Regions from separate parts of the Halalkalibacter sp. HAAS-P013 genome, predicted to be linked through region 2. Evidence: riboswitches for the same ligand, from Rfam matches in the RefSeq annotation. Region 2 holds a riboswitch; each other region holds the start of a gene.
The links. Region 2 has a riboswitch for thiamine pyrophosphate ahead of AC1FXP_RS06085 (LuxE/PaaK family acyltransferase). Riboswitches for the same ligand answer to the same signal wherever they lie in the genome.

Region 1 (7,907 bases), on a different contig from region 2:
CTCTTCTATATAAAAAGTCTTCTCGGGATTGGTTACCATATTTTTTAATACATCAAGGTCTTGCTCACTTTTATAATCATATGTACCATGAACAATTTGTTTTAGCGGTGGATACAATTGGTCCTCAAATGATGGGTCAACGAAAATTTTTGGATTTAAAATAGCGACTTCATCCAAATATGGGTTGTCCGTTTTCATCTGTTCCATTATCGAACTCGGCCCTACTTGATTTAACAAATCCTCAACTTCATCTACTTCTATATAAGGATTAATAATATATGAAGAACCAGGAGGGTGATAATAGCCATATTTGAAAAAAACCGGTTCTCCCTGTTGTGATCCCGACTGAGCAACTGGTAAAACGAGAATATGGTTATCAACTAAAGAGGCTCCCTCTACATAAACTTTCTCACCCTTTAATAGAGTGTCTATCGTTTCATAATAACCATATTCCTTGAAACTAAATCCAATCTCATGAAGATCGGTTGATCGAACACCTACAATATCATCTCCTTCTCTAGCAAACAAAGTAATCCCAGCTAATTCTAACTCTTCTCTTAACACTAGTAAATCTTGATTTGTTATATCTTCTAACCTTTTTTCCTGTAATCTTTCTGCTGCATGTTTTGCAAAAGAAATTAATTTCAAATCAATTTGATGCTCTAAGGATTTTGCTGCCAAGTTCGTGTTTTCAACTTCACGTTTTATACTTTGAGCCGTCAAAGTTGATTGCTTATTTACTTCAGATACAATCTGTAAATTATTAAAATAGAGCAAAATAGATCCCGATACTAAAACTAGAATCAGAGACGCTAAAAGAACCCGAACCAAAAAGAGGGTTTTTAACGTTGCATTCTTCTCTTTCATAATAAAATCCTTCCCATGCCTTAGTCTTGTAAGTTTCTTTAAAACTTCTATTACTATAGTTATCTATGTTAAATTAAATCACGCAATAGACATTCATAGATTGGAAACATTTACAATTTCAGACCTAAACAATATGTCAGAATACTGCGCAAAATACAAACACTGAACTCATTTTATGTAAGCCAATTAACCCATTTCACCTAATTATTATTAGTAATAATCATAAAAACAATTAATTGCCCCTAAGAAAGCTAAAAATAAGCTACTTCTTAGGGGCTAATAATACATTCTTTAAAAAAGCTCATCATAATCAATATTATCTACCTTTTTAGCAATCTCAGTCGTCAGTTCTTCTGAAAACTCTGCCATAGCTGTTTGAGTTGACCCTCTCATCATATTGAATTGATTGTTCTTAATGAAGTTACTAATCGGTTGCTTCAATGATTGAAATCCATTTTCACGATTCGTTAGAAGGCCGTAAGCCGCTACTCCAATTCCTATTCCTAATATTGAGTACATCACTCCTCCACTGTTATTGCGTCTAGCTCCAAATATTTGCTGTGTCCTCCTTCCCAAATTAAATACAGATCTTATCCAGCTAATGTGATTGATCAAGGAATTCATCATTTAGGTTTCGTAGTCCCCTTTCCTTCATTTAACTTTATTATTTTGATTTCTACATTAATTATGAGGAAGAATTTTGCCTAAACCTAATCAGCGCTCTTGGCGAACTCCAATTACCAATCTCCTGGACATACTCTACAGCAAAACCCATCCACAGTAATTGGATGGGTCGTATATTATAACTTCATCTTACACCGGCCACTTCTCTAACGTGTAAGACATCTCCCAAAACATATACTCATACCTGCTGCTTGTAACAAAAATAGCTTCCATACGTTGCTTTTCTTCTTCTGAAGCTTTTTCTGCCCATTCATCCAAACGGTCTATTTGTTCCTTTACTAACGTTGCAAACCACTCGTCACCATACGTATCAATCCACTTTTGATAGACGGGATGTCCTGGAGTAGAACCTTTATACTTTTCTCCGATTTCCCAATACAACCAATAACAAGGAAGAATTGCAGCAATGACTTCCCCTAAAGAACCCTTATACGCAACAGAAAACAAGTGGTTCGTATAGGCTACTGCCGTCGGAGCAGGTTCAGCCGCCATATGACCTTCGTTATTCTTTTCTAATCCTAAGTCTTTGGCAAATCCTTCATGTAGCATATGCTCTGCATCAAAGGTTGATTTAGCATGAAATGCCATTTGCGATGTCGTATGAAAGTCTAGTGCTTTCGCAGCCCCAATGGATTGTACTTGAGCAAATTTCGAAAGATAAAAGGAATCTTGTTGCACATAATAACTGAAACATTCGATTGGCAATGAGCCATTAGCTACTCCTGTAACAAATGGATGCTCAAAGCTTGCATTCCAAATAGAGTCTACCTTTTTACGAAGTTGTTCTGAAAATTTCATATCATTCATCCTCTCTTCATCATCTATTTAGTTCATTTCGTACAGAGCGTTCATCAATTGCCTTTTTAACTCTAAATATTCAGGAGTGACGGTCATTTCCTTTTTCCTTGGTCTTGGCAATGGCACCTTTACTTCTAGTATGACTTCAGTAGGACGTGGTCCTAACACATAAATACGGTCTGATAAAAAGATTGCTTCATCAATACTATGTGTAATAAATAAGACTGTCCGTTGCATTTGACTCCATATATGCAAAAGCCAACTATGCATTTTCTCACGAGTTAACGCATCTAACGCGCCAAAAGGCTCATCTAATAGCATGAGTTCTTTTTTATGCAAGAACGTTCGTAGTAGCGCAGCCCTCTGCTTCATTCCTCCTGATAACACATCCGGATAATATTGCTCATATCCTTCTAAACCAAACAAAGGAAAAAGAGTAAGGGCCTCTTCTTTTGCTTGTTCTGTTTGGTGTCTTGTTACCTTAGGACCTAGAAGGACATTTTCAAGTACAGTTTTCCATGGGAACAATAAGTCCTTTTGCATCATATAACTGCTATGCCCACGTTTCCCTTTCATATCCTTACCGTCAAATAAAATTTCTCCCTCATAGGGAACTTCAAGACCCGTAATGAGATTAAACAAGGTGCTTTTGCCACAACCACTTGGTCCAATTAATGAAACAAATTCACCTTTTTGAAGAGAAAGGTTTATTCTTTTGATGACAGGTTGCCCGTCAAACGAATGACAGAGATTACGAATGCTGATTTCCATATCGACTACAACCTTTCATTAAGGCAAGAACGTATTTGTCATCGCTTCTTCTGTTACTTCTGTTTCAATCAAACCTGCTTCAAGCAGCCACTCTGAAAAATCATTCCAAATATGTTCCTCTTGAATGCCCCATTTTTCTGCATCCCCTTTGTAGCGTGGACTTAGCCACTCTTGTGATGCACGAATCAGTTCTTCATTTGTTTCTGGGCTAGCTGAAATTAAGATTTCCGCTGCTTCTGATGGCTGCTCAATCGCAAATTCATATCCTTTCGAGACAGCTCTTACAAATTTTTCAACTAACTCAGGCTGCTCTTCAATCACAGCTTCACTGCTAAAAATAACCGGCGAATAATAATTAAAGACAGGATCAATATCTTTCAGATAAATCATATTAATGTCCTCACCACGAACTTCAGCTTCAATTCCTGTCCACCCATAAAAAATCCATTGAAAATCTATGTCTCTTTTCGTATTAGCAAAAAAGTCAGCAGATCCAACGATGACATTATCTACCGAAGAAGGATCAACCTCATGCTGTTTTAATACGGTTTCCAAAATCGCCTCTTCTTCAGCACCTCCAAATCCACCATATGTCTTTCCTTCAAAATCCTCTGGTGAAGTAATCTCTTTTTCCACTGGAGAAGCAAAACCAGATGTGTGCTCCTGAATGACTGCAGCAATCGAAACGACTGGAATACCGGTTGATCTAGCAATTGTAACGCCTGTCTGAGATCCAATCCCAAAATCAGCTTGTCCTGCTGCTACAACTGGTACGGCACCTTCCATGGCTGGTTCGATAATTGTTAAATCAATCCCTTCCTCTTCAAAGAACCCTTTTTCTCTAGCGACATAAATACCCGTATGATTTGTGTTAGGTACCCAATCTAATATAAACGTTGCTTCCATTAACTCTGTAGATTCGGACGGTGCCTCTTCCCCTGCTTCAGATTCAACTGCTTCCCCTTGGCTTGACTCTTCTGCTTGGTTACAACCAACTAACGCAAGCATGATAATGAAAAACAAAAATGCACTTAGCTTTTTTGACATCGAACTCTCTCCTCAACTTAATTCGTTTATTTTTTTTGAGACTTGTGTTTCCACGGCATCATGAGTCTGCCGAGTAAGACAACAACTAAAAATAAAAGGCAGCTCAATAGTGAGATAAGCACAATAACGACGAATACCCTATCTGTCGCAAACGAGCTTTGAGCTTTGATTAGATAAATTCCTAATCCAGAACTTGCACCGACCCACTCTGAAATCACCGCTGCCAATACACTATATGTAGCGCCAATTCTCAATCCTGTAAATAAGTAAGGTAATGCGTGCGGGAACCTAACAGAGGAAAATACCTGCAGGTGCGATCCCCCCATCGACCGAACAAGTCGGATCATATCGCGATCACTTGATTGCAGTCCCTCAACGAGACTAACGACTACCGGAAAAAAAGTGACTAATGCGACGACGAGAACTTTAGGCAAAATTCCATATCCAAACCAAATAATGAGCAAAGGTGCAATCGCTATTATAGGAATCGTTTGCGAGAATAAGAGAATCGGATAAAAACTTTTACGTAAAAGCGGTGAAAAATCTAAAATAAAAGCCATTACTAACGCAACGATAATTCCTAATAAGAAACCAAGCAGCGCTTCTTTTGTGGTCATCCAGATATGTTCAGGTAATAGATGCCACGTGTCAAATAACGTAAGAACGATCAAGCTTGGCGCTGGTAAGATCCAGTTTTCAACGTCCCAAATCCACACAGCCACTTCCCACACGACAAGAAACATAATAATGGCGATGATCGCTGGAGCAGCTGAACAGATCGACTGACGCAAACGTTCCATGAAACCCTCCTTTCACAAAAAAAGTCTACACACCACAGAGGCGTGTAGACTTTACATGTCAACATGTAATTCTAATAAACATCCCTCCGCTGGCATTACCCAGATCAGGTTAAAGGGTCGATATCTTCATCGGGATATCCTCTCAGCCAACCTCATAGCTCCCCTATTACTATTCATAATTTTTCCTAAGAAAGCTTATCACACATTTTGACTTTGTGCAATATTCCGTTCTTTCAAACTATTTAATACAATTAGCCCCCCTAAGTCAGAATGGAGCAATCACTCGTCTTGACCCATGTGAACCTTTTTCTCCTTGCTATAACAGCGAACGGGCTTTCATCTGCTTCATAATGACTCAATTCTCCTAGAAAGCCTGAAAAATGAGACGAAAATCCTAACGATTTCCGTCTCATACAGTGTGTATCTTAACCCTTTTCCCTCTGTTATAAAGATCTTACTTTTCAAAAGCCCTCTAACACTTCGCATTATATGGATGTAAATGGACCTTTCTTTAAATAATGAACAAAAATCCTGCTCATGATCGGATAAAGGAGTGAAAAGAAAATCATATTCCCTATCGCATGGTTTGTGTCAAATGGGAGCCCAGCTAAGTAATACGCTATAAAGCGATCGCTAATGAACAGCATATTCAGTGAGATGACAAATCCATAAAAATAACCACAAAATCCTGCGTACATGATTAGAACAAGGAAAGGGATGCCCCACTTTGTATGAACTCTTCCCATCCAGCCTGAGACAAGCCCAATCACGGACCAAGAAATGATTTGCCAAAAGGTCCATATGCCTGTTCCTAATGTCATATTCGTTAATACCGTACTGACAAAACCTAGAATGAGGCCATTGACCGGGCCCATAAACATCGCTGTGATTATAATAATGGACGTAACCGGTTGAACATTAGGAATATGAGCAAAAGCCATTCGGCCAACCACACAAAGGGCACTGAGCATGGCTAGCAACGTAATTCGGCGAATTGACATGCCTATTCAATCGAAGCGTAATGAAAATGAATCAAGTCTCCATGTTCAAGTTCGTATTCAGCTGCCCCTACTAACGCTTCTTCTCCGTTGATCGTATAGAGCCAATAACTTGATGTTTCATCATCTGCTTCAATTTCGTTAATTCCTGAAATAAACGCACCTTCATACGCTGTTGTAATGTCATAATGTTCATCCATCACATCCATAAGCGTTTGTCCTTGTTCGAACGATACCGTATCCTCACTTAGGATATTTTCAGGTTCTTCTTCACTTATCACAATCGTTGCATAGGTTTCCTCTACACCCTCTGCCCCTTCTTGTACTTCCTCAGTAGCTTCCTCTTGAACCGGTTCTTCCACCGCTTCATTGTTTGCTCCACATCCCGTTAACGTGAGCAAAACTGCAAATAAAATAGAAAACAAATATCTCATTCCCATTCCTCCTAAACTTGTATCAATAGTAGTTTGTCCGCGTTACTTGTAAGCATGTATTCAAGACATATAGGCCGGGTGAACAGCCTTTTGGCATCATCCTCCTACCTTCCTTTTTACACTCGGTTCGACCTGCTGCATGTTTGTCAGCTTAAAGAAAGCAATAGCCCCAAGCATTGAAGTAAAAAACAAAATGGCTCCCATCGGTACCGCCGTCGTTTCGTTAATCCCAACAAGTGGGGAAACCATTGAGCCGAGGAATAAGGAAAGCGTACCTAGCACCGCACTCGCGCTACCCGCACGGTGGCCTTGATTTTGCATCGCCAAAGAAAAGGTACTTGTTGTGATCATCCCCATGGAAGTCATATAAATAAAGATTGGAATTACGAGTGTTGCCAGTGGTCCTTCAACGATGGTCATTACTAGCAGGAAAGACGTAGCACTTACCGCGATGATTACCGCAATACGTAACAAACTTCTTTCATGAACAATTCCACCTAAGCGTCCGATAGTAAAACTCCCTAAAATAATAGCAAGCCCATTAATGCCGAACAACACGCTGAATACCTGAGGAGACACATCATAAATCCCTTGATACACAAAAGGAGTTCCAGCAACATAAGCAAAACTTCCGCCATGGATGAAACCAACCGTTAATGCGTACCCAATGAAAGATCGATCCTTAAACAAGCTTCCCATTGTCCGAACAGAATGCCCAACTGTACTAGGAATTCGTTTTTCCGGAGGCAACGTCTCCTTTAATTTTAGCGCTACAACCAATACAATGAAAAGACCAATCAAGCTTAAAAAGTAAAAAATCGAACTCCAATTAGCAAATGGCAAGAGCAAGATCGCTCCCCCAGCCATTGGTGCCGCCATCGGTGCAACTGCATTGATGACCATTAACAGCGCAAAGAATTTCGTTAACTCACGTCCGCTAAAAACATCACGGACTACAGCACGTGAGATCACTACTCCCGCCGCTGCTGTAAATCCTTGTAAAAAGCGAGCTACGACCAGAATGTAAATATTAGGAGCTAACGCACAAAGCAAGGATGAAATCGCAAATAAAAAGATGGATATCAATAACGGCTTTTTTCTCCCCTGTGCATCACTAATTGGTCCAACAACGACCTGACCTGCTGCAAGACCAAGTAAACATGCAGTTAAACTAAGCTGAACAAGTGAGGCACGAGCTCCTAAATCATCAGCAATTTCAGGAAAACTCGGCAAATACATATCAATATTTAGTGGCCCTAATACCGCAAGCATCCCGAGTAAGAAAGCTAGCCCTAAACGTTCTTTCCCCGTTGGATTTTGTAACATAAACAAAAAGCACCTTTCCTTAAAGTTTCTAAAGTCTCATAACCTATGTAAATAAATTTGAATGTTACAAGTAACGTCGACTTATCAAAGTATAATACAAAAAGTCTAAAGATCAAATAACATCAATCACAAAGGCAACTTATTTGTTTACGTTCGTGGAATGGGACACACTGACTTGCCAA
Region 2 (7,907 bases):
GGATAAAAATATCCACTTTGAAAATGTTGTATTAAGTTGGCACCAATAGCTGTTGGGGCTGGTAGGATAATTTTTGAAATATCTTTTACATGAACAACCACTTCCCAGATGACAAGCAAAAAAAGAAATAGCAAAAACGAATAGATTTTCGTCACTTTCATTTTCAATGACCACCTAACCCTTCAATCGAGTTATGTAGGCCTTTCACCATTTCAATAAACGAGGCATCAAACTTTAACTCCTTTGGTCTAGGTCTTGCAAAAGGAACTTGTAATTCTTCGACGACCTGCGCTGGCTGTCCACCTAACAAAATAACTCGATCCGAGAGATAAGCTGCTTCTGTAATATCATGTGTGATGAATACGGTAGTCGTCTTATACTGCTTTGTCAATTTCATCAATTCTAATTGAAGCTGTTCTTTCGTCATCGCATCTAGTGCTGAAAAAGGCTCGTCCATTAACAGGATTTTAGGCTCCATCATGAAAGCCCTTGCCAATGTTACTCGAGACATCATTCCGCCTGACAATTCATGAGGATACTTATTTTGATGAATACCTAAACCAACAGAAGCAAGTACTTCCGACGCCTTATCTAGATCCTGTTGACTAGGTTTTCGTTTTAATTCAATTGGCATGAGAACGTTCTCTATCACATTCCGCCATTCTAGAAGAACAGGTTTTTGAAACACGTACGTAATTTCATCAAGTGGCTCAAAAATCACCTGCCCTAACACGTTAACCTCACCTTTTGTCGGAGTCAGCAAGCCGCCAAGCATTTGCAAAAGGGTCGTCTTCCCGCTTCCACTTTTCCCAATGATACTAACGAACTCACCCTTTTGGATTTCTAAATGAATATGATCTAGTATAGGCGCCTGGTCTCTGTTAAATTGCAGGGTAATGTCTCGACACGTAATGATCGTCACCTTTGTCACTTCCCTTAATCTCTAAATAAATCAAATAAATCCATTTGTTCTTCTAATGTAGATTCTACATCACAAAATCTGACTAAATCAGCTAAATGAAACCGACCATCATGATGCCAGCCAGGTTCAGGGTGCGGCATAGAGCCTAATGCACAAATTCGATTGACACCATATCCACCTAAAAGGTGAACAATAGAAGAGAAAGATTGAGGTGCACACCCAACTCCGACTGTTTGTACGAATCCCTTTACTTGATTCAAATAGCCCTTTATGTCATTTACATTGTCGATAGGTACAATGGTGACAAATCGGTTAAGAGGAGAGAACGGAAATTGATGATCTTCCCCTCGTCCACGATAGACCACGGTCCAATCTGTTCCATACTCGCTTTTTAAAAGACTAAGATCAGAATTGTCAAAGCTCTCAAATTCAATCGATGTCCGTAGTTTTACTATTGATTGTAGCTCTTCTTCTGTTAACCGGGCACGAGGATGCGTTTCCTGAAAATTGGCCATCTCATTCGCTAACATTTGGGCAAAATCTCGCGGTGAATATGCTCCTCCTCGCTCAATAAAAAAGACATGCGGAGAGAGACATCCTTGCTGATCAAACCATGAAGCATCACTAGCTGCAAGCTTTGCCGCTTGCCATGCTTTCGTTTTCTGTAAACACTCTTTCGTTAACAACCCAAAACTAACCTTATGACCATGCGCATGAAAGCTTGTCTGTGCAGGCACTTTCTGCCTAACTGTTTCAATCGTTTCTTTTCCACCATAAGCAATGACGGCATCAGTTGATTGGAAACTCACCTCTTCTAGTGACTGATTTCCACCTTTCCACCAAAGAATTGCTAGTGAATCTCCTAACCTTGGATCAATGTCTGCAATTGTTTTAGCAAACAACACGGGAAACAACGGTTCAGAAGAAGATACTTTTCCAAGTGTAGCTGACTTCAACATTATACCTGCAGCCAAACTCCAAAGCGGCAAGGCTGGAACATTTCCTGAAAAGATATGAGTGATAATACTTGGGCCGTAAGCTCGGCATACCCCTCCTGATTTTCTCGGACGAAATTCATCCAACACAAGAGGATTGGGAAAATCCTCTTCAATCATCCTTTGTAGTTTCACCTTGCGAAATTGGCGCAAATACCGGCTTAGAAATAAGCGAATCATTTCACGATCATAGCCTGTAATGACCGGTAAAAGTTCCTCAGCTAACTTTCTTAATTCATACTCCGGGTCTAACCATTTTTCAATCGCTTGATCAAACACATCAATTAGATCGTTCGTCCGAAGTGTGCTTACATAGTCCATTTGCTGCTGTTTCAGCTTGTCCATGACTTTTTGAATAAGAACTGGAGTGAGCTGTGGAACAGAGAGTTCAACTCTCTTGTCATAATTATCAAATACTAATTTTTGAATAGATGCTTCTGCAAAATCCTGCTCACACGAGAAGGGGACATGATAACATGCAAAGCTTAACGTCATACTGAATCTCCCCTTGATTGTTGAGCTGAAGCTAAAAACTGTTCGACAGCTAATGAACACCCTTTCGCCTCTGCACCTTCTGCTCGACCGAACAAATAAAACCCATTCCCCGCACTGACACCTATATCCTCTGTTAAAATGCCCATAACTGAATTCAAGTTCGCCAAATCATAGTGAACGATAATCCCTCTTTCTCCTAAGGATTTCTCCTCCATTCGTTCGATATCCATTACTACCGTTCTAACCCAATGGGGTCCATATTTCGTTGGGGTATGATACTCAACTTCGTTATGAAGTAAGTTTCCATCATACATTTGAGAGCTTAACTCTGTCATTCCATACATATTAAGACAATATTCTAAAGGTAACGAAAATAGCTTGCTCATCTCTTTTTTAAACTCATTCGGTTCCATTTCTCGGGAGCGTCCTTTTGCTCCACCTGTATCCATTAAACGACTTTTAGGTGGCAATTTAAAGTTCACATTCTTATTCCGACACTCATCTAATAAATGGATAAAAGAAAAAGTCGCTCCAATTAATAAAAGCGGTTCCTCATTTTTTTCCGCTTTTCGTAATTCTTCAATTAGTTTCTCTAATTGAAATTCACCTTTTGAGAAAACGTATAGACTATCTTCTGTTCCAAAGAATTGTTTAGCAATATGTAAATAATGTGCCAATGACGAATTTGGCAGCACTTCTTCTTCTGGAAAAAGAACAAACATTTTCACCTTTTCAAGATCAGGCATAATCGCTGACTTAAAAAAGGTCTTCATAGATAAATCATAGATGTCTAAATCTCGGTGATAGTTTTTTCCTCTTTTTTCGGGATTCGTTGTTCCGCTTGTCATAAATAACGCTTCTGTTTCCTCAATTGGATGACTTGTTAAAGTTGTTAATTTAAAGGCATCAATCGGGACAGGAGGGATCTCTAAAAAGTGTTTGATGTTTCTAGGTGAGACACGACGTTTTCTACAAAATTTTCGAAACGTTTGGTTGTGATTATATTGGAACTGAAAAACATTCATAGCCATTTGATTAAATTGTTCATCGCTGGCAGTAGGTTGATTAATAAATTTTCTGAGTTCTTGTTTTAATGTTTCATATGATGGTAACAATCTCTACACTCCTCTTCAACATAAACAAAACCGCTTTCTATCTCGAAAGCGGTCATCAATCTTCACTATGTTTTCTCAAAAAAATATAGCTGATAAAATGATGGCCACTTCCCTACGCTATGATTACATAGTTCAGGTTCAAAGGGTCTAAGCAATGCTTTAATCTCAGCCAACTTTGGCTCCCCTAGCGGTAAAAATCTAATATAGTTACTCAATAAATCATATCATTAATTACGTCTTATCGCTATAGTTGCCCAAACAGTGAAAAAGGGGCATCCCAAAAGGTCCGTTTTTTGACCTTTTGGGATGCCCCCGAAGCAATGCGGAGTCGCTACATCTTTCAAAAGCCTTGGAAGAAGTGGTTTTCTCCTCTCAAGGCGCATAGCCAACGGATCCATTGCAGCCTAGTTTCGGACTGATGAGACAGCCCCTTTTTTATCCATTCACAACTTGTACTGTTTCAGCTTCCTCTAACACGCGTACGAATTCGCCTTCGTTATAAGGATAACCCGCTTTTATAATTTTTACTTTTACAAGTTTACCAATCATCTCTTCAGAAGCAGGAACTTTTACTTTCAAATAGTTGTCGGTATATCCGATGAATAAACCACTATTTTTATTTTCCTTATCGCGCTCTTCCGGAATTACTTCAAGCACTTCCCCTTCAAAATGCGATGCGTATTCTTTTGCTAGCTGATTAGATAATTCGATTAAACGGTGAACACGTTCATTTTTAATCTCTTCATCAACTTGATCTTCCATACGAGCAGCAGGTGTTCCTGTACGCTTAGAATATGGAAACACATGTAGTTCACTGAACTTGTGCTTTGCAATAAAATCAAACGTTTCTTGAAACTCTTCTTCTGTTTCTCCAGGAAAACCAACGATGACATCAGAAGTTACAGCAAGCCCTGGTAGAACTTCTTTCAAACGATCTAAACGCTCACCAAAGAATTCCATCGTATACTTACGGCGCATACGTTTTAACACAGTATTTGATCCTGATTGCAATGGAATGTGCAAGTGGCGCACAACTTTATTTGAACGGTCAATCACGTTAATGACTTCATCAGTTAATTGACTTGCTTCAATTGATGAAATACGGATTCGCTTCAAGCCTTCTACTTTTTCTAAGTCTTCCAGTAAACGAGCAAGACTGTAATTCTTCAAATCTTCCCCATATCCACCAGTATGAATCCCGGTTAGGACAATCTCTTTATAACCAGCATGAACCAATTGTTCTGCTTGTTTAATTACTTCCTGTGGATCGCGTGAACGCATCAAACCACGAGCCCATGGAATAATACAAAATGTGCAGAAGTTGTTACAGCCTTCTTGTATTTTTAAGGAAGCACGCGTACGATCAGTAAAAGCTGGAACATCAAGCTCTTCATAAACACGTGACTTCATGATATTTCCTACTCCATTAATAGGCTCGCGTTCACGTTTGAACTGCTCAATGTATTCTAGCATCTTCACACGGTCTTGTGTCCCAACGACAATATCGACTCCAGGAATCGCCATAATTTCAGCAGGGGAAGTTTGAGCATAGCAACCCGTTACACAGATAACGGCATCAGGATTTTTACGGATTGCACGACGAATCACTTGTCGGCTTTTTTTATCGCCTGTATTTGTTACTGTACATGTATTAATGACATAAACATCTGAAGTTGCTTCAAAATCAACTTTTTCATAGCCTTCATTATGAAACAGCTGCCAAATTGCTTCTGTTTCGTAATGATTTACTTTACAACCTAATGTATGAAAGGCAACAGTAGGCATTAATATCACCTCATTAATTCGAAATGGTACGAAATCGCAGCAAGCACATAAAGAGATGCCGTTTCCGTACGTAATATCCGTGGTCCAAATCCACAAGCAATAGCACCTTGTTCAGTTAATTGACCAAGCTCTTCTTCAGTGATTCCACCTTCAGGTCCGATAATCACTAAAACTTTCTGCCCAAGCGTAACTGATGCTAACTGCTGAGCCAACTGAACTTGTTCTCCTCGCTTTGCCGATTCTTCATATGCTAAGATTACTACATCATACGAAGAGATTTTTTGTTTTAAGTCATTAAAAGAATGAACATTTAGGACCTCAGGAATGCATTCTCTATACGACTGTTCCGCGGCTTCCTTTGCAATTTTTTCTAACCTTTCAATTTTCTTGCCAGCTTTCTTTTGATCCCACTTTACGATCGAACGAGCAGCCGAAAAGGGAAGAAAAGCAAAAGCGCCCAGCTCCGTTCCTTTTTGAATAATTAAATCGAGCTTATCTCCTTTAGGAAGACCTTGTGCAATCGTTACTTGTACAGGGAGTTCTGTTTTAGGATCGAGCGTCTCTATTATGTCGGCAATGATTTCCTTATCCGAAAGATTTGATAAACGACATTTCACTGTCCTAGAATGATTGTCACTACAAATAACCTCATCACCAACATCCATCCGCATCACTTTTGAGATGTGCTTAACATCCTCACCTAGGATATGAACGGCTGTGTCTGTCATCTGCTCTTTTTTAACAAAATATCGTTGCATCTTCATCTTCCTTATTTTAAAGTGATATCAAAAAGGGACTACCTTTTTAGTCAAGCCTTACTTCTTCTTCGCAATAATGGCTACCCAATCATCCATTTCAACGATTTCTTCTATAACAAATCCACCGCTTGTGAGGGCATCTTTTACTTCTTGTTTCTTACGCTTAATAATTCCTGATGTAATATAAATTCCGTCTGGCTTAAGAACCGCTGCCGCATCTTGAACAAAACGAACAATAACTTCTGCTAATATATTTGCTACAACGATATCAAATGGTCCTTCGATTCCTTCGAGTAAATTGTTCTGTTTCACCGTTACGGTGTTATCCACTTGATTTAGCACGACATTTTGCTCTGCACTTTCAACCGCTACATAGTCTAGATCAAGCGCTAAGGTACGTTTTGCCCCTAGCTTTGCCGCAGCGATACTTAATACACCTGATCCTGTTCCAACATCTACAACTTCTTCTCCGCCTTTGATCACCTGATCAAGAGCTTGAATACAAAGAACGGTCGTTGGATGTGTTCCTGTTCCAAATGCCATACCTGGATCAAGTTCAATAATCGTTTCATCCTCCGACGCCTCATACTCTTCCCAAGTTGGAGTAATCGTGATAGAGCTGGACACCTTTACAGGTTTGTAATATTTTTTCCATGCTGTTGCCCATTCCTCTTCATGTACTTCGGCTATTTGAACTTTGTTCGAGCCAAGATCAATATCATAAGCAAGTAACCCATTGACTGACTCTTTTATTTCATCAAGCGTTTCTGCTAAAAAACTATTAACAGGGAAGTATGCTTTTACAATAACACCCTCTTCTGGATAATCATCAGGAGAGAGTTGGTAGATTTCACCGAAACGATCGCCCCACTCCTTTGCAAGGTCGATAGAGTCTTCAATTACAACCCCACTTGCGCCAGCTTCGTGCAAAATATTACAGACTGGCTCAACCGCTTCCTCTGTTGTATGAATACTAAATTCCGACCATTTCATCATTTCTACCAACTCCAGTTTTTAATTAATCACCTTTAAAGGCTCTTCTTACTTTTGCAAAAAAACCATCATTCTGTTCATCTGGTTGGCCACCAGACATCTTTGCAAACTCACGAATCATATCTTTTTCTTTCTCTGTTAAATCCTTAGGTGTAACAACACGAACTTTTACGTGTTGGTCACCTTGGCCCCGACCATGAACATTCGGTACACCTTTTCCACGTAAACGGAAGTTCGTGCCTGTTTGAGTCCCTGCAGGAATTTTAAGCTTCACTTTTCCGTTCAAAGTTGGCACTTCAATTTCGTCGCCAAGTGCAACTTGAGCGAATGTTAGTGGCATTTCACAATAAATATCATCACCATCACGCTCAAAGAATTCATGTGGTTTTACGTTAAAGACAACATATAAGTCTCCAGGAGGACCTCCGTTCACACCAGCTTCCCCTTGACCGGATACACGAAGTTGTTGCCCGTGATCAATACCAGCTGGTACTTTCACGCTGATCTTTTTGCGTTTACGTACCTTCCCTTTTCCACCACAGGTTGAACATTTATTTTTAATGAATTTCCCAGTACCTTCACAGTGGTGACAAACTCTCCGATTGACGACTCGACCAAATGGTGTATTTTGCTCTACATTTAATTGACCAGAGCCTCCACAATGTGAACACGTTTCTGGCTTTGTACCAGGTTTTGCTCCTGAACCTGTACATGTTTGACACGTTTCTTCTCTTGGAATTTCAATTTCCGTATCTTTTCCAAATACAGCTTCTTTAAAATCCAGCGTCATTGTATATTGCAAGTCTGCACCTTGACGTGGCGCATTCGGGTTACGGCGCCCGCC
Region 3 (7,907 bases), on a different contig from region 2:
ATTTGCCACAACAGCCCGTGTTACAGGATGATCTTACGGTTATGGAACAGATCTATTATGGCGATTCAAAAATCATGTCAACAATGCGTGCGTACGAACAAAGTTTGTTGTTATTTGAGAAGGATCCTGAAAGTCAACATTATCAGCAGCAATTTATGAAATGGCAGCAAACAATGGATGAACTTGATGCGTGGGAGGCAAATACGATCGCGAAAACAGTTCTTTCAAAGCTTGGCATTAAAGATTATCAAGCAAAGATCGGTCAGCTTTCAGGTGGACAAAAAAAACGTGTTGCGATTGCAAAGGCTCTTATTCAACCAGCGAATTTGTTACTTTTAGATGAACCAACCAACCACCTTGATCATGAAACGATTGAGTGGTTAGAAACGTTTCTATCGACTTACAAAGGTTCAATTATACTCATTACACATGATCGCTATTTTTTAAATCGAGTGACAAATCATATGTATGAACTTGATCAAGGGCGCTTATTTAAATATGTTGGAAATTATGAAACATTTCTAGAGAAGAAAGCTGAAAGAGAGCAACAGGAAGCACAAAAAGATCAGAAGAGAGCAAATATATTAAGGCGTGAGCTAGCATGGCTAAAGCGCGGTGCAAAGGCTAGAACAACTAAGCAAAAAGCCCGAATTCAGCGAGTGGAAGTGTTGCAAGAGGAGGAAGGTTTCTCCGGACGAGGAGACTTTGACTTTTCTATTGGCTCACAGAGACTAGGAAAGCAAGTTATTGAGCTTGAAGGTGTCTCAAAAACATACGATCAAAGAGTACTGATCGACTCACTTGATTATTTAATTGTTAAAGGAGAACGCCTAGGGATTGTAGGACCGAATGGAAGTGGAAAATCAACATTATTGAATATGATAGCTGGTCGCATTCTCCCAGATAAAGGAACAATTACTACTGGTGAAACGGTTAAAATAGGCTACTACACACAAGAGGGTGAAGAAATCGATGGATCTTTACGTGTCGTAGATTATATTAAAGAAGTGGCAGAGGTCGTCTATACTGTTGATGGATCAATTATTACGGCGGAACAAATGCTAGAACGTTTCCTATTTCCAAGATCTATGCAATATACGTATATCCGCCGTTTGTCTGGTGGGGAACGAAGACGTCTTTATTTATTAAGAGTTTTAATGAAAGAACCAAATGTATTGTTTTTGGATGAACCAACCAATGATTTAGATACGGAAACACTCTCGGTACTTGAAGATTATTTAGAACAATTTCCAGGTGTTGTCATCACTGTTTCTCACGACCGCTATTTTCTTGACCGTGTTGTAGATCACTTACTCGTATTTGAAGGAAATGGTGTTGTTTCACGTTTTCAAGGTCATTACACTGATTACTTAGCAGATAAGCAGAGCAAATTAGAAGAAGTAAGGCCTAGTGAAAAAGAAAAAAGTCGTAATCCAGATAGCTCTAAAAAAGAACCAAGAAAAAAGTTATCTTATAAAGACCAGCAAGAATGGAATCAAATTGAAGACAAAATTACAGGAATTGAAGAGAAGCTTGAAAATATAGAGAATGCAATTACTGAAGCAGGTAGTAATTATGGAGTAATTTCAGAAAAGGTGAAGGAAAAAGAATCGTTAGAAAAAGAGTTGGAAGAAACAATTGAGCGGTGGACAGAGTTATCTTTGTTAGTTGAAGAAATTGAAGATAACTTAAAAAAAGGATAAAAAAGAGTTCGGAACAAGGAAATGATTTACGAAAAAAGCAAATAATTAAAATAACGGGATGTCCCAAAAGGTCGAAAGCAACCTTTTGAGACATCCCCGTTTACTTTATAACAATTATAAAAGCCTCTTGTATAAGACTTGTAATTAATTACATTTTTTTGATGAAAAAGAAGATTATAGATTTTTAAAGTGGGGTTTATTTCAATGTTTAATAAAAAATTATTTAAGTGGTAACCTAAAAAATGGTTAGCGCTTTCTTTTTTTAAAGAAAATGATTGAAAATGATTGAACTTGGTTGAATTTGAGTGTATACTTTGTTTGTAGTTAAGGTTAGGTGATGGATTTTGCTCACAATTGAAAGACATGAAATAATACTTTCTTTATTAAAAGAAAGAGTTACAGTGAAAATGCAAGAATTGGTTGATGAGACGAATGCGTCAGAATCAACAATTAGAAGAGATTTAACCGATCTCGAAAAAGCAAATAAATTAAAGCGCATTCATGGCGGGGCAACACTTCTTCAAAAGAAATTAGAAGAGCCGACAGTTGAGGAGAAAACGATCAAAAACAGTCAAGAGAAGAAAAAGATTGCCGAGAGGGCCGTTTCTTTAATCGACGATGGAGACTGCATCTTCCTTGATGCGGGTACAAGTACAGTTGAAATGATTCCTTTTTTAGAAGGTAAGGAAGTAGTTGTTGTTACTAATGGATTATCTAATATTCCATTGTTAATTGATTTAAATATAGAAACACATGTTGTTGGTGGTTATGTGAAATCAGGGACGAGAGCTTTTATTGGGAGGAGTGCCATTCGAACCTTGGAGTCTTTTAGATTTGATAAAGCTTTTATTGGTGTGAACGGAGTAGCCATCCAAGATGGTTACACAACTCCTGACCCTGAAGAAGCGTTCATTAAAGAGAGTGCAATAAAACGATCGCGTCAAAGTTTTATTTTGGCAGATCATTCAAAATTTGGTGAAGTTTCATTTAGTAAATTTAGTAATGTTGAAGAGGCAATACTAGTAACTAGTACAAAAGTAGATGAAGAATACTTATGCAACTTACGAAAAAAGACAACGTTAGAGGTGGTTAGCCTATGATTTATACCGTTACTTTAAATCCTGCGCTTGATTATTTTGTTGAACTTGAACAAGTTAATCTAGGTGCAGTGAACCGTTCTAATTATGACTATAAAGCCCCGGGTGGGAAAGGGATTAATGTTTCAAGAGTATTAAAAAGACTTGGACATCAAAGTGAAGCACTTGGATTTATAGGTGGATTTACAGGTGCATATATAAAAGATGTCGTTGAAAAGGAAGACATAAAGACAAACTTTTTACAAGTTACTGGTGATACAAGGATTAACATAAAGATCAAAAGTGAACAGGAATCAGAAATTAACGGTGTATCACCTGAAATTACTAGTGAACATCTTGAACAATTGCAAACACAATTGTCGGTTTTAAATGAAGGCGATGCGCTTGTTCTAGCAGGAAGTGTACCGGCGATGATTCCTAGTGAAATTTACAAAGTGTTATGTAGAAGTGCAATTGAGAGAAACGCTGAGGTTTTTATTGATTCAAGTGGTGAAGCCATGACAAAAGTACTTGAAGCTCAGCCAACGTTCATTAAACCGAATCACCATGAGCTAGGAGAGTTGTTCTCGGTAACACTACATGAACCACAAGAAGCTATTCCTTATGTACGAGAACTTCTGGGAAAAGGAATCGAATATGTTCTGGTTTCGTTTGCAGGCGATGGAGCTGTCTTAGGAACAAAGGATCAGATTCTTTTCGCTAATACTCCTAAAGGGGAAGTCAAGAACTCTGTTGGAGCGGGGGATTCCGTTGTTGCTGGTTTCTTAGCGGCTAAAACAGAAAATATGTCACTAGAAGATTCCTTTAAATTTGCAGTTGCGACAGGGAGTGCGACCGCTTTTTCTAAAGGATTTGCAGAAAGGGAAAAAGTAGAGGCTTTAATGAGGGAAATTAACATCAATGAATTAGAATAGAAAGGGATGAGTAGGATGAGAATTTCAGATTTATTAAAAAGAGATACAATCGTTCTTAATATGAAAGCTAACGATAAAGCTTCAGCGATAGATGAATTAGTTAAAAAGCTAGACGACGCTGGAAGATTAAATAATGCAGCTGAATACAAAAAAGCAATACTTGCAAGGGAGGAACAAAGCACAACGGGTCTTGGCGATGGAATTGCAATCCCTCACGCAAAAAGTGAGGCTGTTAAAACCCCATCGATTGCTTTTGGCCGCTCAGATAGCGGATTAGATTATGAAGCACTGGATGGTCAACCTACTCACCTATTCTTTATGATTGCTGCATCAGCTGGAGCAAATGAAGAGCATTTAGCAACGTTATCGCGTTTGTCTACGTTTTTAATGGATGAGGCTTTCCGTAATGCTTTATTAGAAGCAAAGTCAGAGGCTGATGTTGTCGCTGCTATTGATAAAAAAGAACAAGAGCAATTAGATAAAGAAGAAGCAGAGAAAACACCGGCAAAAGATGGGTATGATCTGTTAGCCGTTACAGGCTGTCCAACAGGAATTGCTCATACGTTTATGGCGGCAGATGCACTAAAAGATGAAGCGAAAAAACAAGGATTAACTATTAAAGTTGAAACAAATGGTTCTGGTGGAGTGAAAGATCAATTAACTCCAGATGAAATCGAAAATGCTCAAGCTATTATCGTTGCAGCGAGCACAAAAGTGGAAATGGATCGCTTCTCTGGTAAAAAAGTTATTGAAGTGCCAGTCACAGATGGAATCCGCCGCACAAAAGAACTTGTTGATCAAGCTAAGTCTGGGAATGTTCCAGTGTATAAAGGGTCAGGCGGTTCTGGTGGAAACAACGAAAATCAAGAAAAAGGAAAAGCTGGTGGCGGATTTTATAAACACTTAATGAATGGTGTTTCGAATATGCTCCCGTTTGTTGTCGGTGGAGGTATTTTAATCGCGCTTTCCTTCTTAATTGACATTGACCTGAATAATGAGTTTGCACAAATGTTAATGGACATTGGTGGAGGAACGGCCTTTGCACTAATGATTCCGGTTCTAGCTGCCTTTATCGCGATGAGTATTGCTGATCGTCCTGGTTTTGCAGCTGGTATGGTTGGTGGTTTAATTGCTGTAAATGGAGATGCTGGTTTCTTAGGTGGGTTGATTGCTGGTTTCTTAGGTGGTTATATTGCTCTACTTGTAAAGAAATTACTAGCTGGCTTACCACAACAACTGAGCGGTATTACGACGATTTTGTTCTATCCGGTCTTTAATATTTTCTTAACAGGTATGATCATGTTACTTCTTGTTACACCACTTAGCGCGATCAACCGTGGGCTTGAAGGCTGGTTAGGCGGCATGGGAACAACAAATATGATTTTACTCGGAATCATTCTTGGTGGAATGATGGCGATTGACATGGGTGGTCCAATTAACAAAGCTGCCTTTACTTTTGGTATCGCGATGATTGATGCGGGTAACTTTGGACCTCACGCTGCTGTTATGGCAGGCGGGATGGTTCCACCACTTGGAATAGCTTTAGCAACAACATTCTTCAAGCGTAAGTTTACGAAGCAAGAGCAAGAAGCAGGTAAGACAAATTATATTTTAGGTGCATCCTTTATTACAGAAGGTGCCATTCCGTTTGCTGCAGCTGATCCGGGTCGAGTTATTCCAGCTTGTGTGGCTGGGGCAGCAGTAGCAGGTGGGCTTACAGCATTATTTGGAATTGGATTGCCTGCTCCGCATGGTGGAATATTTGTAATCGGACTTGTGTCTGGTGGTTGGTTTATGTATTTATTAGCTATTGTTCTTGGTGCTATTGTGACAGCATTAGTTTTAGGAACTTGGAAGAAGAAGACTGTATAAATAGGGTGATAAGGGCAGTGTCAAAAGGTCAAAAAACGGACCTTTTAACACTGCCTCTTTTTCTTTGTACTTCTTTGCTTCTTACTAGTTTACGTAAAATAAATTCAGTATAATAAAATAATATCATTTCATGAAAGTAGGTCTTTAGATGATCAACCCAAAACTAAAAGAGATTGAAAAGAGTTGGTTATTAGATGCAAGCATTGAAGTTATCCAAACAGGCTGAAAAATGGCCAGTCTTTGCTTATGAAATCGGATAAGACTAGAGAGGATCTTGATATCATCGTTTTTCCTAATAATCTTGGGGCAGCAATTCCAGCAAAGGCGGGTTATCCATCTATTACAGTTCCAGCAGGTTATACAGGAGAAGGAGAACCGGTAGGGATTACGTTCACAGGAAAAGCATTTACAGAGAATAAGTTAATCGAGGTTGCAGCTGCGTTTGAGAAGTTGGGAAATATAAGAAGAAACCCAACCTTTTAGAAGAATATGATATAATATAACAGACAATTTCAAGCAATATCCACTAGGGGTGTCGAGTGACTGAGAGAGGGTAATCCTCAACTCTTAGAACCTGATCTAGTTTAAACTAGCGTAGGGAAGTGGCTGTAATAATGTGAGATTATTTGTGCTCATTTTATATTGACACCTTTCCTTCTCTTGTGGATAAAAACAAAAGGAGGTTTTTTTATGTCTAGAGATCGTTTATTAACAATGATTGAAGTGGCAGTGATGACAGGTTTAGCGATTGTCTTAAGTAATGTAAAGTTTGGGGCACTTTGGGCAATGGGGGGGTCAATTTCGTTGATTATGGTTCCTATTTTTATTATTTCCTTTAGACGAGGTTGGAAAGTGGGTGTAGTAACAGGATTATTAGTCGGATTATTAAATCTGCTGTTTGGGGGATATGTTGTACACCCGATACAGTTAATACTAGATTATCCATTAGCGTACCTTGTATTAGGCTTAGCGAGCATATTCATGTTGAAAAAAGGCTTGGTTCCTAGCACGGCAGCTATTGTATCAGGGTTGTTATTTGCTACGACTCTGCGCTTTTTTAGTCACTTTACATCAGGTGTAGTGTGGTTTGGAGAATATGCTCCAGATGGAATGAATGCCAGCCTGTACTCTTTTTATTATAATATCTCATATTTAATACCGGAGATGTTACTAACGCTTGCCATATTAATTTTACTTTCAAAGAAGTATCCTCAGTTCTTCTTGGCAAAACGTCAAAGTAATGTTTCAGATGCAGCATAAAAGGATTAGGTAAAAAACGGCTTATGTGACGAGGGCACTGAAAAAAGGTAAAGCTGACCTTTCAGTGCCCTCCATGTGAGTCGTTTTTTGTTGGCGTAAAAAGGTTAAAATCTCTTCAATTTGTGTAAATTAAAAAAGATTACAAAATGGACGGGTGATAATAAGATGGTATATCTTTTACTCTTAATAGGCTTTGGGTTACTTATTAAAGGGGCGGATTATTTTATTGATGGTTCGTCTAATATTGCTGCATTGTTTCGTGTTCCACCTCTTATTGTAGGCTTAACAATTGTGGCGTTTGGTACAGGTGCCCCTGAAGCAACAGTTAGTATCATTGCTGCTTTAGAAGGGAATGCGGATGTCACAATCGGTAACATTGTTGGTAGTAATTTATTAAATATGTCATTAGTTGTTGGGATCACTGCATTTATTTTTCCTTTGTCTGTGGAAAGGCCAACAATAAAAAAGGAAATTCCATTTGCTTTTCTTGCTACGGTTGCATTACTCGTAGTTATGAGTGATAGAGTTCTCCAATTTACAAATGAAAATTTTATTACTCGAAGTGATGGAATTATCTTCTTGTTATTTTTTGCTATATTTTTGTATTATGTAATTGAAGCTGCCAGGAATAGCCGTGAAGAGAATATTGGAGAAAACAAAAACATTGACCAAACTGGAGGATGGGGTAAGAACATTCTTATTACATTTGGAGGTTTGGCTGCAATTGTATTAGGCGGATATTTGGTTGTAGAAAGTAGTACGGATATTGCTTTACGCTTTGGGATGAGTGAGACCTTAGTAGGACTAACAATAGTTGCTATAGGATCTTCTTTGCCAGAGCTAATTACATCAATAACTGCTGCAATGAAACAACAAAGTGAGATTGCCTTAGGGAATATTGTTGGAAGCTCAATCTTTAATGTGTTATTTGTCCTTGGGATCGCATCTATTATCTCTCCCTTGCCGGTGAATGATAAATTATTTTTTGATATATTTGTGCTACTTGTGTTAACGATTATCTTGTTTATCTTCTCTCGTACACATTATAAAGTGAAAAAATA

Region 1: linked by a shared signal. The riboswitch ahead of AC1FXP_RS18755 (ABC transporter permease) and the one ahead of AC1FXP_RS06085 (LuxE/PaaK family acyltransferase) in region 2 are both predicted to bind thiamine pyrophosphate.
Region 3: linked by a shared signal. The riboswitch ahead of thiT (energy-coupled thiamine transporter ThiT) and the one ahead of AC1FXP_RS06085 (LuxE/PaaK family acyltransferase) in region 2 are both predicted to bind thiamine pyrophosphate.

Annotation. Positions count from the first base shown of each region.
Region 1 covers NZ_JBWQTU010000015.1:15,627-23,533, forward strand. Annotated here, with positions in the region: gene AC1FXP_RS18730 (sensor histidine kinase) at 1-867, opposite strand, end outside; gene AC1FXP_RS18735 (hypothetical protein) at 1,159-1,386, opposite strand; gene tenA (thiaminase II) at 1,681-2,349, opposite strand; gene AC1FXP_RS18745 (ABC transporter ATP-binding protein) at 2,377-3,120, opposite strand; gene AC1FXP_RS18750 (ABC transporter substrate-binding protein) at 3,139-4,167, opposite strand; gene AC1FXP_RS18755 (ABC transporter permease) at 4,194-4,967, opposite strand; TPP riboswitch at 5,031-5,142, opposite strand; gene AC1FXP_RS18760 (ECF transporter S component) at 5,453-5,968, opposite strand; gene AC1FXP_RS18765 (DUF4430 domain-containing protein) at 5,971-6,399, opposite strand; gene AC1FXP_RS18770 (Bcr/CflA family efflux MFS transporter) at 6,496-7,725, opposite strand.
Region 2 covers NZ_JBWQTU010000002.1:424,139-432,045, forward strand. Annotated here, with positions in the region: gene AC1FXP_RS06070 (ABC transporter permease) at 1-161, opposite strand, end outside; gene AC1FXP_RS06075 (ABC transporter ATP-binding protein) at 164-922, opposite strand; gene AC1FXP_RS06080 (acyl-CoA reductase) at 937-2,412, opposite strand; gene AC1FXP_RS06085 (LuxE/PaaK family acyltransferase) at 2,409-3,527, opposite strand; TPP riboswitch at 3,620-3,723, opposite strand; gene mtaB (tRNA (N(6)-L-threonylcarbamoyladenosine(37)-C(2))-methylthiotransferase MtaB) at 3,963-5,312, opposite strand; gene AC1FXP_RS06095 (16S rRNA (uracil(1498)-N(3))-methyltransferase) at 5,318-6,070, opposite strand; gene prmA (50S ribosomal protein L11 methyltransferase) at 6,128-7,063, opposite strand; gene dnaJ (molecular chaperone DnaJ) at 7,089-7,907, opposite strand, start outside.
Region 3 covers NZ_JBWQTU010000011.1:68,513-76,419, reverse strand. Annotated here, with positions in the region: gene AC1FXP_RS15165 (ABC-F family ATP-binding cassette domain-containing protein) at 1-1,703, shown strand, start outside; gene AC1FXP_RS15160 (DeoR/GlpR family DNA-binding transcription regulator) at 2,048-2,803, shown strand; gene pfkB (1-phosphofructokinase) at 2,800-3,714, shown strand; gene AC1FXP_RS15150 (PTS fructose transporter subunit IIABC) at 3,730-5,586, shown strand; partial or broken gene AC1FXP_RS15145 (amidase family protein) at 5,842-6,069, shown strand; TPP riboswitch at 6,105-6,204, shown strand; gene thiT (energy-coupled thiamine transporter ThiT) at 6,277-6,846, shown strand; gene AC1FXP_RS15135 (calcium/sodium antiporter) at 7,012-7,907, shown strand, end outside.